DNA from 4 places in the Comamonas sp. AG1104 genome. Region 3 is predicted to be linked to each of the others. Evidence: predicted binding sites of a transcription regulator. Region 3 holds the regulator's gene; each other region holds the start of a gene.
The links. Region 3 encodes sigma-54, which starts transcription at its own class of promoters, with help from an activator protein. Its sites were predicted from a motif close to TGGCANGNAANCTGCTTT; they were not measured.
Positions count from the first base shown of each region.

Region 1 (3,208 bases), on a different contig from region 3:
CGGGTGGCGGCCTCAGGCCTTGATCTTGAAGCTGTCGGCATACTGGGCAGGGTTCTTGCCGTCCCACACCACGCCGTCAATCAGCTTGCTGGTGCGCAGTACATCCTTGGGCACGCTGACCTTGAGCTGGCTTGCCGCCTGCTGGTAGAGGTCGATGCGGTTGATCTGCTTGGCCACGGCCAGATAGTCGGGATGGGCCTTGAGCAGACCCCAGCGCTTGTGCTGGGTGAGGAACCACATGCCGTCCGACAGATAGGGGAAGTTCACGGCACCGTCGTTGAAGAACTTCATGTGGTTGGGGTCGTCCCAGGTCTTGCCCAGGCCATTCTGGTAGCGGCCCAGAATGCGCTGGTTGATGGCGTCCACACTGGTATTGATATAGGACTTCTGGGCCACGGTTTCGGCCATCTTCGTCTTGTTCTGCAGGCTGGCGTCGATCCAGCGGCCGGCCTCCAGAATCGCCATCATCACGGCGCGGCACGTGTTGGGATTTTTCTGCGCGAACTCGCCCGTGGCGCCCAGCACCTTCTCGGGGTGATCCTTCCAGATGTCCTGTGTGGTGTTGGCCGTAATGCCGATGCCATCCATGATGGCGCGATGGTTCCAGGGTTCGCCCACACAGAAGCCATCCATATTGCCCACGCGCATATTGGCCACCATCTGGGGCGGCGGCACGGTGATCAGCTTGGCCTCGGATAAAGGGTTGATACCCGCAGCCGCCAGCCAGTAATGCATCCACATGGCGTGGGTGCCAGTGGGGAAGGTGCCGGCGAAGGTGTATTCGCGCTTTTCCCTGGCCATGACCTTGGCCAGACTGGCTCCGTCGACCGCGCCCTTGTCGGCAAGGGCCTTGGACAGCGTGATCGCCTGGCCGTTGTTGTTCAGCCCCATGAGCACGGCCATGTCCTTCTTGGGGCCACCCACGCCCAGGTGCAGGCCGTAGACCAGGCCGTAGAGCACATGGGCGAAGTCCAGCTCGCCGTTGACCAGCTTGTCGCGCACGCCGGCCCAGCTCGCCTCCTTGCTGAGAACGATCTTCACGCCGTACTTCTGATCGAAGCCCAGCACAGAGGCCATGACCACGCTGGCGCAATCGGTCAGCGGGATGAAGCCGATCTTGACCTCTTTCTTCTCCGGCGCGTCGGAGCCTGCGGCCCAGGCGCCATGGTGGCCCAGCGTGCCATAGAGGGCGGCAGCGCCGGCCACGCGCAGAAACTCACGCCGGCCACCGGCAGATACGGGCTCGGGAGCAGGAGCAGTAGACGAAGGAAGGCGCTGGCTCATGAGAAAACTCCATCAAGAATCGTGGTGAAGGCGATCCGGAAAACAAAAAGGCGCCCTTCCCTCCTCGGGTGTGAGGAGAAAAGGACGCCGTTGTCCCAGGTCACTCGTAATAACGCTTTAAGCGCGACCGCCTTTGGTCTGCTTGACATCAACAGTCATGCACAAACCATGCCAGACCTTGATCAGAGGCGGAGCATGCTTTGCGCTTCCGGTTTTGGCCCATATTTGGTGCAGCGCAACAAACACCGAGCTGCCAAGCGCTATGAATTGGTGCTGCCCGGCAGCAGGTCCACCGTGGCCAGAATCGCTTCGGCCACATCCAGCATGCGCCGGTTCTGGTTCATGGCCGTCTGGCGGATCAGCTTGTAGGCATCGCCCTCGCTGAGCTGGCGGTAGTTCATGAGCACGCCCTTGGCCCGCTCTATGGTCTTGCGCTCCTTGAGCGTGGCACGTGCCTTGTCGATTTCGGTCTGCATGTCCTGCAGCCGCATGGATTGCTCCTGCACCAGCAAGACGATGCTTTTCTCGAGCTGCAACCCGTACGCACCCTCGGCAGGCAAGGAGGCAGTTGACTGCGTGCCCCCCAGAAAGGCCGCAGCCGCTTCGGCGCGAGTCCCGGGCTGCGGCTGCATCTCCAGCAGCGCCAGTTGCTGGCTCAGCGCCGCACCGGCCTGCTCCAGCTTGCGCAGACACTGGGTCTGCAGCTCCTCGGCCAGGAATGCCTCAATCTGGTGCATGGCATCGAGCCGGCTGGAGCAGGCTTCGAACCAGGGTGCGCTCAGGCCGCGGTCCAGCGGCAGGCCGTCACCGGCCGTGCAACCCATACGACGCAGCCGCTCGATCACCGTCATATCGGGGCAGGCCCCGCATTGCTGCTGCCAGCGCTCCATCCCCGAGGGGCTTGCGAAATCCGCAAACACCTGAAAGCAGCGCTCCTGCGACTCGATCAGATGCAGCCAATGGCGCTGACGCTCCGTCCTGCCGACCCCTGCGGTAAACGCCGCAACTCCCGTGGCGCGCTCCTGGCCCGCCAGCTCCTTGCCCTGCATGAAATGAAACAGCGCCACCAGCAATTTCGCGATATCGGGATCGCAAGCGCTGTCCGCCGCCTCGAACACCACGGTCAGGCAGGCCGCAATCATGCGGATCAGTGCCTGTGTGCAATCCTCGGCACTGAGCTGCAGCGCATCGCGCCGGCGGCGCAGCAGCGGCAGGGCTTCAAAGCCTTGCAGCGCATTGGCGATCGCATTGAACAAGCGAGCGCCATGCGCGCCCGGCGCCCGCGCGCCCAGCTCTTCAAGCGCAAGGCAGACCCGCTCCATGACCCGGTCCACATGAAGGCCATGGTCGAGCAGGCTCTGCTGCGCCTGTGCTCCGCCGCTGACCAGAAAGATATTCGAGAGCCCGCGCTCTTTCTGCAGCGCATGGACGAGCTCGGACATGCTCGCCACCAGGCTGCTGGCGCGGCTGATCTGCTCCAGCTCGGCAATCTCGCTTTGCCTTGCAGCCACCAGATAGTGCAGAGGCGTTTTCATGGGGTAGTGCTTGTCGTCATGTTGATGCCATGGACGATCAGCACATTTCATGCCATCTCAGGCAAGGCGACGCTGCCGCCTCTCCCAGAACCAGTCCACCATGACGCCCACACCGATTCCCACGACATAGGCCAGCAGATCCAGGGGGTCGAAGCCGTTGCCCAGCACCAGATAGGCCAGCTTGTTGGCACGCAGGGCCTGCATCCAGGGGGCCTGATAGAGCTGCAGGAACTCGATGGCAAAGGCGATGACCAGTGACCATGCCATGAGCTTGCCGCGCGTGATGGCCGGCCGCAGCCAGGCCACGCACAGCAGCACCACCCAGGCCCAGAGCGCATCGCCCGGATAGTTGCCCAGCACGGCGGGAAAGGGTATGTAGCCCCGGCGCG
Region 1 is NZ_QQAS01000002.1:135,736-138,943, reverse strand. Features, by position in the region: gene DFO48_RS05245 (CmpA/NrtA family ABC transporter substrate-binding protein) at 13-1,284, opposite strand; gene DFO48_RS05240 (nitrate regulatory protein) at 1,545-2,819, opposite strand; gene DFO48_RS05235 (DUF2809 domain-containing protein) at 2,877-3,208, opposite strand, start outside.
Region 1: the regulator sigma-54 is predicted to act here: its motif matches at 1,441-1,458, upstream of DFO48_RS05245 (CmpA/NrtA family ABC transporter substrate-binding protein).

Region 2 (3,208 bases), 150 kb from region 3:
GCTGATCAAGGCCTGTCGATCTCCAGCCGCTTGGCCAGGCGCTGCAGATTGGCACGATCGAGCTGCAGCTCGCGCGCTGCGGCGGCCCAGCTGCCCTGGTGGCGGGCCAGGCTGGAGCTGACCAGCTGGCGTTCATAGGCGCTGACGGCGGCGCGCAGGCCGGCCTCGGGCGCAGCCGTCGGTGTGGCCGGGTCCATGGACGCAGGGGCCTGTTCGGTGGCTGGTGCCTCGGCCCGCTCCCAGAGATCGGCCAGCCCCAGCGTCACGATGCGCAGCCTGGCGCCGGCGCGGCTGGCACTGCCGTCATGGCGGCTCAGGGCCCTGAGCACGGCGCGGCTGATGCAGTGCTCGAGCTCGCGTACATTGCCGCTCCAGCTGCGATTGAGCAAGGCCGCCTGTGCGGCCGCATCCAGGCGCAGACCGCCCAGCCTGAGCCTGGAGCGGTTCTCCTCGAGGAAATAGCCCGCCAGCTGCAGCACATCGCTGTCGCGCTCGCGCAGCGGCGGCACATTGAGCGGATAGACGTTGAGGCGGTGATAGAAGTCCGCGCGCATGCGCCCGGCGCCGACTTCTGCAGCCAGGTCGCGGTTGGTGGCGGCGATCACGCGCACATCCACATGGTGCTCCCGGTCCGAGCCCAGGCGCTGCAGCTGGCCGCTTTGCAGCACGCGCAGCAGCTTGGCCTGCACGGGCAGCGAGAGTTCGCCGACCTCATCCAGAAACAGCGTGCCCTGATGCGCCTGCTCGAACTTGCCGCTGCGCTCGCTCAGCGCTCCCGTGAAGGCCCCGCGCACATGGCCGAACAGCTCGCTCTCGACCAGATTGTCGGGCAGGGCCGCGCAGTTGATGCTGATCATGGGCTTGTCGGCCCGGCCCGACTGCGCATGCACGGCCTGGGCCACCAGTTCCTTGCCGGTGCCGGTCTCGCCGGTGACGAGCACGCAAAGATCGCTGGCGGCGACCAGGGCAATGTCTTTTTGCAGCTGGCGCATGACGGGGCTTGCACCCTGCAGTGCGCGCTCCTGCGGCGCGGCCGCTGTGGCAGCGCCGGTGGCGCCGCGCGCGAGCTGGGCCAACTGGTGCACGCGCTCGGCCGTGGCCACGGTGGCTGCAGCCAGATTGCTGAAGGCCTGCAGCATGGCCAGCGCCGCAGGATCGGCAAACCGGCCCGGCTCCAGTGCATCCAGCGTCAGCAGGCCCCAGGGCAGGCCGCCCAGTTGCAGCACGCAGCCCATGCAGTCATGCACATGCAGCTCGGTGATGGCCTGGCCCTTGTGCGCCACCAGCCCGTCATAGGGGTCGGGCAGGGGGCTGTCGGGTTCGAAGCGCATGGCCTGGCCGGCCGCCAGCAGCTGGGCAAAGCGCGGGTGCTCGGCCAGACGAAAGCGCCGGCCCAGCGTGTCCGGCATCAGGCCGTCGATCGCCATGGGGCGCAGCCATTCGCCCTCCAGCTTCAGCAGGGCGACGGCATCGGCGGGCAACAGGTTGCGCAGTGCGGCCAGCAGACGGCGCAGACGTTCGCGCTCGGACAGGTCCTGGGCCAGATCGGCGATCAGCGGGCTGACGGCATTGAGAATGTGGGATGTTGTCATAACGACAGCGTTTGGTGTCAAAAAGACATCAATTGAGCAATGTCATATTGACTCATATTTCTGCAAGCCATTGCTTTGCAATGGTCTTGATGCTGGCATGCCGTTTGCATTTATCCGTTCAAGCCTTGCAGCTGGCAAGGCAGCAACCAGGAGATTTGCATGCTTACCGAACGTCAACGCGAGATCGTCAAGGCCACCGTACCGCTGCTGGAAACCGGCGGCGAGGCGCTGATCACGCATTTCTACCAGACCATGCTGGGCGAATACCCCGAGGTGCGCCCGCTGTTCAATCAGGCGCACCAGCAAAGCGGTGCCCAGCCTCGTGCTCTGGCGCACAGCGTGCTGATGTATGCCAAGAACATCGACCGCCTGGAAAACCTGGGCAATCTGCCCGCCCAGATCATCAACAAGCATGTGGCGCTGCAGGTGCAGGCCGAGCATTACCCCATCGTGGGTGCCTGCCTGCTGCGCGCCATTCGTGAGGTGCTGGGCGCCGAGATCGCCACGGATGAGGTGATCGCCGCCTGGGCCGCAGCCTATCAGCAGCTGGCCGATATCCTGATCGCGGCCGAGCGCAGCGTGTATGAGCAGACGGCGGCGGCCGAAGGCGGCTGGCGCGGTGCGCGCGCCTTCAAGCTGGTGCAAAAGCAGGCCGAATCGGCCGAGATCACCTCGTTCTACCTGGAGCCGGCGGACGGCGGCGCGGTGATCACCCATCAGCCCGGCCAGTACATCGGCCTGCGCGTGGTGGTCGACGGCCTGGAGCAGCGCCGCAACTATTCGCTGTCGGCGCCCGCCAACGGCAAGAGCTATCGCATCAGCGTCAAGCGAGAGGCGGGCGGCAAGGTCTCCAATCATCTGCACGACCAGCTGCAAGTGGGCGATACGCTGGAGCTGTTCCCGCCTGCCGGCCATTTCACCCTGCAGGCCGCCGCCAGGCCTCTGGTGCTGATCAGCGGCGGTGTGGGCATCACGCCCACGCTGCCCATGCTGCAGGCCGCGCTGCCCACGGGGCGCGAGATCACCTTCATCCACTGCGCGCGCGATCGCGGCGTGCACGCCTTTCGCGAGAAGATCGATGCGCTGGCCAGCAGCCACGAGCAGCTCACACGCCGCTATTGCTACGACCAGGCGGACGCGGGCGACGAGGTGGATGCCCAGGGCCTGCTGAGCACCGAGCGACTGGCCCAGTGGCTGCCCGAGTCGCGCGATGCCGATGTCTACTTCCTGGGCCCGCGCGGTTTCATGCGCAGTGTCAAGCAGTCGCTGCGCGAGCTGGGCGTGCCCGACGCCCAGGTGCACTACGAGTTCTTCGGCCCGGCCGAAGCCCTGGCTTGACGTTATCGCACCCCCTGAGCGGCTTTGCCTAGGCCCTTGCTCGGCGTCCCTCGTTTTTGGGTGCGCCGGTTTTGAGCGCTGTGATCTGCAAACCAATGGATGCTCATAAAAAAAGAGCTGCTAGCGCATGTTATTACTAGGTTTTAGTGCTTAAAGCATTTGAAATCCATGTAAATAAAGCGCAAGCAGCTCTCTTTATTGAGGCGGCGATTGGACTCATTGCTCTTTGAACTGGGCGATTGCCCAGTGAGATACATCGAGCAAGGGCCTGGTGGGGG
Region 2 is NZ_QQAS01000003.1:561,371-564,578, reverse strand. Features, by position in the region: gene DFO48_RS11045 (FKBP-type peptidyl-prolyl cis-trans isomerase) at 1-5, shown strand, start outside; gene norR (nitric oxide reductase transcriptional regulator NorR) at 6-1,592, opposite strand; gene hmpA (NO-inducible flavohemoprotein) at 1,752-2,930, shown strand.
Region 2: the regulator sigma-54 is predicted to act here: its motif matches at 1,686-1,703, upstream of hmpA (NO-inducible flavohemoprotein).

Region 3 (3,208 bases):
CCTATATGCACTGGGCCGAGAACCGCTCGGAAGGCAACCGCATCGTGCTGTTCTGCGACGTGGAACGCCCCATGACCAATGGCTTTGCCCAGTGGCTCAATCACTGGCTGGGCAAGAACGTGGTGGCCGCCGCCAGCTCGCCCAACAACGAGGGCGATCCGCGCGGCATGATCAGCAAGCTGTTCAAGATCTCGTTCTATGCCGGCAAGTACCGCCGTGCCTTCCGCGACTGGAATCCGACCTTCTACAAGATCCTCAAGTTCGGACTGATGATTGGCGTGCTGGTCTGGTTTATCTGGTGGTTGGTACCGAATTAACCCCCTGAGGCGCTTTGCGCCTTCCCCCTTTCTCTTCGGAAGGGGGACGACATCTTCGCTGCAGGGCGGCCTTTGCTTGCTGTCCCTCACTTGGATCTTGCTTCATCAAGACATATGGCTCTAAACAAAAAGCCGCTGTGCGATGCATCAGCGGCTTTCTTGTTTCTAAGGCGCCCTACAGCGCCTTGCGCAGCGTGGTCGTCGGTATCTTGAGCTGCTCGCGGTACTTGGCCACCGTGCGGCGCGCGCACTCGATGCCCTGCTCCTTGAGCATGTCTGCCAGCTTGGCGTCCGACAGCGGCTTCTTGGCATCTTCGGCATCGACAAACTGCTTGATCAGCGCACGCACGGCCGTGCTGGAGGCACTGCCGCCGGTTTCCGTGCCCAGGCCCGAGCCGAAGAAATACTTGAGCTCGAACGTGCCCTGGGGCGTGGCCATGTACTTGGCGGTGGTCACGCGGCTGATGGTGGACTCGTGCAGGCCCAGCGTATCGGCGATATCGCGCAGCACCAGCGGGCGCATGGCCAGCTCGCCATGCACAAAGAAGTTCTTCTGCCGCTCCACGATGGCTTCGGAAACACGCAAGATGGTGTCGAAGCGCTGCTGGATGTTCTTGATGAACCAGCGCGCCTCCTGCAACTGCTGCTGCAGCGCTGCATGACCGTCGCTGTTCTTGTGGCGACGCAGCACGCTGGCATAGATGTCGTGCACGCGCAGACGTGGCATGACCTCGGGGTTGAGCTGCACGGAAAAGTCCGCCCGGCCGGCGCCGGCCCGCACCGGGCGCACGATGACATCGGGCACCACGATATGGCGCTCCACGTCGACAAAGCGGCGCCCCGGACGCGGCTCCAGCCTGGCGATCAGGGCCATGGCTTCGCGCAGTTGCTCTTCGCGCGCGCCGCACAGGCTGGTGAGCTTGCGCAGATCGCGCCGCGCCAGCAGGTCCATGGGCTGCGCACAGATGGATTGCGCCAGCAGCAGCCGGTTCATATGCGCCTCGGTCGTGCCCTCGTCCTCGGCAGTGCGGATCAGGTCGCGCAGCTGCAGCTGCAGGCACTCGGCCAGATCACGCGCGCCCACGCCCACGGGCTCCAGACTTTGCAGCAGCTTCAGAGCAATGACAAAGTGCTGCTCCAGCTCCTCGCGCTCTTCCAGGTCGTCGCCGGCAAGGCTTTGCGCCAGCTCCTGCAGGGAATCCTCGAGATAGCCATCGTCGCTGAGCGACTCGATGAGAAAGCGCAGTGCCGCCATGTCCGCCGCGCCCAGATGCAGGCTCAGCGCCTGACGATGGAGAAAGTCGGTCAGGCTCTGGTGCTCGCGCGCCAGATCGATGGCATCGGTTTCGTCATCGCCATCGCGGTTGCGCGTGGAGCTGCTGGCCGAGGGCGTCTCCCACTCGCTGCTGGATTCGCCGCCCCACTCCCCGTCCTGGCCGTCCATGCCGTCGGCCTCCCAGTTCAGCGTTTCAGGGGTTTCGGGGGTTGATGCTTCCGCTACCGTTTCAGTAGCTGATTGCGCTTGCAATGATTCATTTTCAGAACGAATACCATCTGAAGTGCTGTATTCACTGGCGCTAGCAGCTACATCTACAGGAGCATCTCCCGCAGTTTCAGCCTCATCGCCCGCACGCTCCAGAAAAGGGTTGTCGACCAGCATCTGCTCGACTTCCTGCGCCAGCTCCAGAGTGGAGAGCTGCAGCAGCTGAATGGATTGCTGCAGCTGCGGCGTAAGCGACAAATGCTGCGAAACGCGTAGCGAGAGACCTGGCTTCATCGAGGCGCGGCCCCCAGACAATCATTGCAAACGCGCGCAGTGCTATGGGTTTGCCGCCGGGCTGCCCCAAGGCAAACCTCGGCGCTGCCGGTCAGGGTCCCTTCCGGGGGCAGCGACCACACAAAGTGAGGGAGCGTGGGAGTCATCACATCCTGAAATGTTCGCCCAGATAGACGCGGCGCACATCGGCGTTCTCCACGATCTCCTCGGGCGTGCCTTCGGCCAGCACATGGCCGTCGCTGATGATGAAGGCGTGGTCGCAGATGCCCAGCGTCTCGCGCACGTTGTGGTCGGTAATCAGCACGCCGATGCCGCGTTCCTTGAGGAAGCCGATGATGCGCTGGATCTCGATCACCGCAATCGGATCGATACCGGCAAACGGCTCGTCAAGCAGGATGAAGCGCGGCTGCGTGGCCAGGGCACGCGCGATTTCCACGCGCCGGCGTTCACCGCCGGACAGCGCCAGCGCCGGCGACTGGCGCAGATGCTCGACGCGCAGCTCCTGCAACAGGCCGGTGAGGCGCTTTTCGATCTCGCCCTGCGTCAGTGTCTTGCCCTGCTCGTCTTTTTGCAGCTCCAGCACGGCACGCACATTGTCTTCCACGCTGAGCTTGCGAAAGATAGAGGCTTCCTGGGGCAGATAGGACAGGCCCAGGCGCGAACGCTGGTGGATCGGCATGCCGCCCACCGGCTGGCCGTCGATGAAGATCTCGCCGCCGTCGCTGCGCACCAGGCCCACGATCATGTAGAACGATGTGGTCTTGCCCGCACCGTTGGGGCCGAGCAGACCGACCACCTCGCCTTTTTGCACGGACAGGGACACATCCTTGACCACCTTGCGGCTGCCGTAGGACTTGGCCAGATGCTTGGCCTCCAGGCGGCTGTCGGACTCGCCGCTGCGGCTGCTGGAGAAAGTCGGCTCGCTCATTTCTTCTCGTCGGCTTTCTCGCCGCCCAGTGTCATGCTCTGGCGCAGCTGCGTGGCAGGTGTTGCAGGTTTGGGCTGGGCCCCCGGCGTTCCGTCCTTGGGCGCCATGATGGCGCGCACACGACCGCCCTGCCCCACGGAGGAGCTGGGCAGGCCACCACTGGTCTTCTGGCCATCGACGGTATAG
Region 3 is NZ_QQAS01000003.1:710,385-713,592, forward strand. Features, by position in the region: gene DFO48_RS11790 (aspartyl/asparaginyl beta-hydroxylase domain-containing protein) at 1-317, shown strand, start outside; gene DFO48_RS11795 (RNA polymerase factor sigma-54) at 493-2,094, opposite strand; gene lptB (LPS export ABC transporter ATP-binding protein) at 2,240-3,022, opposite strand; gene lptA (lipopolysaccharide transport periplasmic protein LptA) at 3,019-3,208, opposite strand, start outside.

Region 4 (3,208 bases), on a different contig from region 3:
CCAGGGCCAGGCCCCATTGCTTGTTTGCGGCTTCCAGCGCTGCGCGGCCGCCGCCCAGCACATCCACAAACTCCATGGGTTGTGCCGCCAGGGTGGTGAACAGTTGCTCGGCCTCTGCGCGTGTCGCAAACACGGACTCGGTCATGCGGTCGTGCAGCAAAGCGGCGACCTGAGCGGTCTGCTCTGTCGACAGCTCGGGCTTACCGCCCAGCAGGCCGGACTTCATGTCCACGCGATACTCGGTCATGCGTTCCACACGGAACACATTCAGGCCGCAGTTACGGGCGATATCGGTGGCCTTGGAGGCCCAGGGTGAGATGGTGCCCAGGCGGGGTGTGACGATGAAGGCCAGGCCTTCAGCATTGCCCGTATAGGGGTCACCATAAGTCAAGAGCGCCGACAGGCGCTCTTGCAATGCGGACGCAACTGCGCCCTCGGTGGCTACCAGGTGCACAAAGCGTGCAGATACGCCGGTGATCTTGGGGTGGATGGCGACCAGATCGGTCAGAAGCTGTTGGGCGCGGAACGAGCTCAGGGCGTTTCCACCCTCAAACTGTGTCAGATGCAATGTCACGTGGCGGCCTGTTTATGTGAAGGCTGTTGAAAAGCGTCCTGGTCAATCCCCTGCCTGAGAGGACCTGGCCAAAGCGCTGAATTCGGTGAGCCTCGGATTTTACCGTGCCTCGGGGTTAGTCCGAATGCTCACACCCACAAGCCCTGCATGTTCAAGCGCGCAATGGGATAATTGCGGCCATGAGCATCACACTGAAGACCCCCGAAGACATCGAGCGCATGCGCGTTGCAGGCCGCTTTGCTTCGGATGTGCTGGACTACATCACCCCCCACATCAAACCCGGCATCACCACCCAGCAGATCGACGATCTGTGCGCCAAGCGTATGGCCGAGCAAGGCACCAAGACGGCCTGCCTGGGCTATCAGCCTCCGGGTATGACGCCCTACCCGGCCTATGTCTGCACCTCGGTCAACCATGTGGTGTGCCACGGCATCCCCAACGACAAGCCTTTGAAGAAGGGCGATATCGTCAATGTCGACGTGACCATCATCACCGAAGACGGCTGGTTCGGCGACAACAGCCGCATGTTCATCATTGGCGAAGGCACGATTGCGGCCAAGCGCCTGTCCAGGCTCACGTTCGAAGCCATGTGGAAGGGCATTGCCCAGGTCAAGCCCGGTGCCACGCTGGGCGATATCGGCCACGCCATCCAGACCTACGCGGAAAGCAACAACCTGTCCGTGGTGCGCGAATACTGCGGCCACGGCATCGGCAAGGTGTTCCACGACGAACCCCAGGTGCTGCACTACGGCCGCCCCGGCGAAGGCGTGGTGCTGGAAGAAGGCATGGTCTTCACCATCGAACCCATGCTGAATCTGGGCAAGCGCGACATCAAGGCCATGCCCGACGGCTGGACCGTCGTCACCAAGGACCGCAGCCTGACCGCCCAGTGGGAGCTGATGCTGGCCGTCACCAAGACCGGCTATGACGTGCTGACCTGGTCCGAGGGCTCACCCACTCCGCCTGACTTCATCACGTCCATCCGCACCTGAGCGCGCTGCCGCCGCTGACCTGCATGCCGCACCGGCCAAAGCCGGATGCGGCATATTTTTTGCTTGCAGACCTTGTACTACAAGCGCCATGCGCTCATCTTTTTGCCATCACAGGCCTCAAGCCCAAGTCAGTTGGGTTAAGGTGACGCTCAAGCACTTGCCCTGTTGAAACGCTTTTTTCTACTGCGCATGACCTCCCCTGCCCACTCCTACGCCCACTCTGCCGACGTCTCCGACCTCTCCTCGCTACAGGGCCTGCGCGAGCAATACCGTGAGGCCAAGGCCCGGCAGATGGAGTTGCTGCGCAACCCCACGCTGGGCAGACGCAGCGTGCGCGGAGTGCTGCACCATTTCAGTGAACTGGCCGACGGTCTTCTGCGCACCCTCTGGCAACGCGCGCAGATGCCGCAGGGCGCAGCCCTGCTGGCCGTGGGGGGTTATGGACGCGCCCAGCTCTTTCCCTATTCGGACATCGATGTGCTGGTGTTGCTGCCCCAAAGCAGTGCACAGCCGGCTGCGGAATTGGCGGCCAGCATCGAGCAGTTCATCAGCAGTTGCTGGGATGCAGGCCTGGAAATCGGCTCCAGCGTGCGCAGCATCGCCGAATGCCTGCAGGAGGCTGCGCAGGACCTGACGGTGCAGACCGCCATGCTGGAGTCACGCCGCATCACCGGCAGCAAGGCCTTGTTTGCCGACTTCGAGCAGGCGTTTCGCGCGCAACTCGATCCCAAGGCTTTTGTCGAAGGCAAGCTGCTGGAAATGCGCCAGCGCCACGCCAAATATGACTTCACGCCCTATTCGCTCGAGCCCAACTGCAAGGAATCGCCCGGCGGGCTGCGCGATCTGCACACCATGCTCTGGCTGGCCAAGGCAGCAGGCTTCGGCAACAGCTGGCATGAACTGGCCGAGCAGGACCTGATCACCCATTTCGAGGTTCAGCAGCTCGAATCCAATGAATCCCTGCTCAGCCTGATCCGTGCCCGCCTGCATGCCTCTGCCGGCCGCCATGAGGACCGGCTGGTCTTTGACCTGCAGACCGCCGTGGCCGAAGCCTTTGGCTACCGCTCCACTACGCCGGAAGGCCGCAAGCTGGCCATGCGCGCTGGCGAGACCCTGATGCGTCACTATTACTGGGCCGCCAAGGCGGTGACCCAGCTGTGCCAGATCGTGCGCATGAGCATCGAAGAGCGCCTGAACCCCGGATCGCACGAGCTGATTCAGCTCAATGATCGCTTTTGCGAGAAGGCCGGCACCATCGAGGTGGTCAGCGACGATCTGTACGAGCGCGATCCGCATGCCATTCTCGAAACCTTTCTCATGTATGAGCAGCATGAGGGATTGACGGGTCTGTCGACGCGCACCCTGCGCGCGCTGTATGCCAGCCGCGATGTGATGGACAGCGCCTTCCGTCGCGACCCGGTCAATCGCGCCACCTTCATGAAGATCCTGCAGCAGCCGCGCGGCATCACCCATGCCATCCGGCTGATGAATCAGACCTCGGTACTGGGTCGCTATCTCTGGCCCTTCCGCCGCATCGTTGGACAGATGCAGCACGATCTGTTCCACGTCTACACCGTGGACCAGCATATCCTGATGGTGCTGCGCAATGTGCGGCGCTTCTTCATGGCCGAGCATGCCCATG
Region 4 is NZ_QQAS01000001.1:139,004-142,211, reverse strand. Features, by position in the region: gene purL (phosphoribosylformylglycinamidine synthase) at 1-574, opposite strand, end outside; gene map (type I methionyl aminopeptidase) at 754-1,566, shown strand; gene DFO48_RS00670 ([protein-PII] uridylyltransferase) at 1,756-3,208, shown strand, end outside.
Region 4: the regulator sigma-54 is predicted to act here: its motif matches at 1,615-1,632, upstream of DFO48_RS00670 ([protein-PII] uridylyltransferase).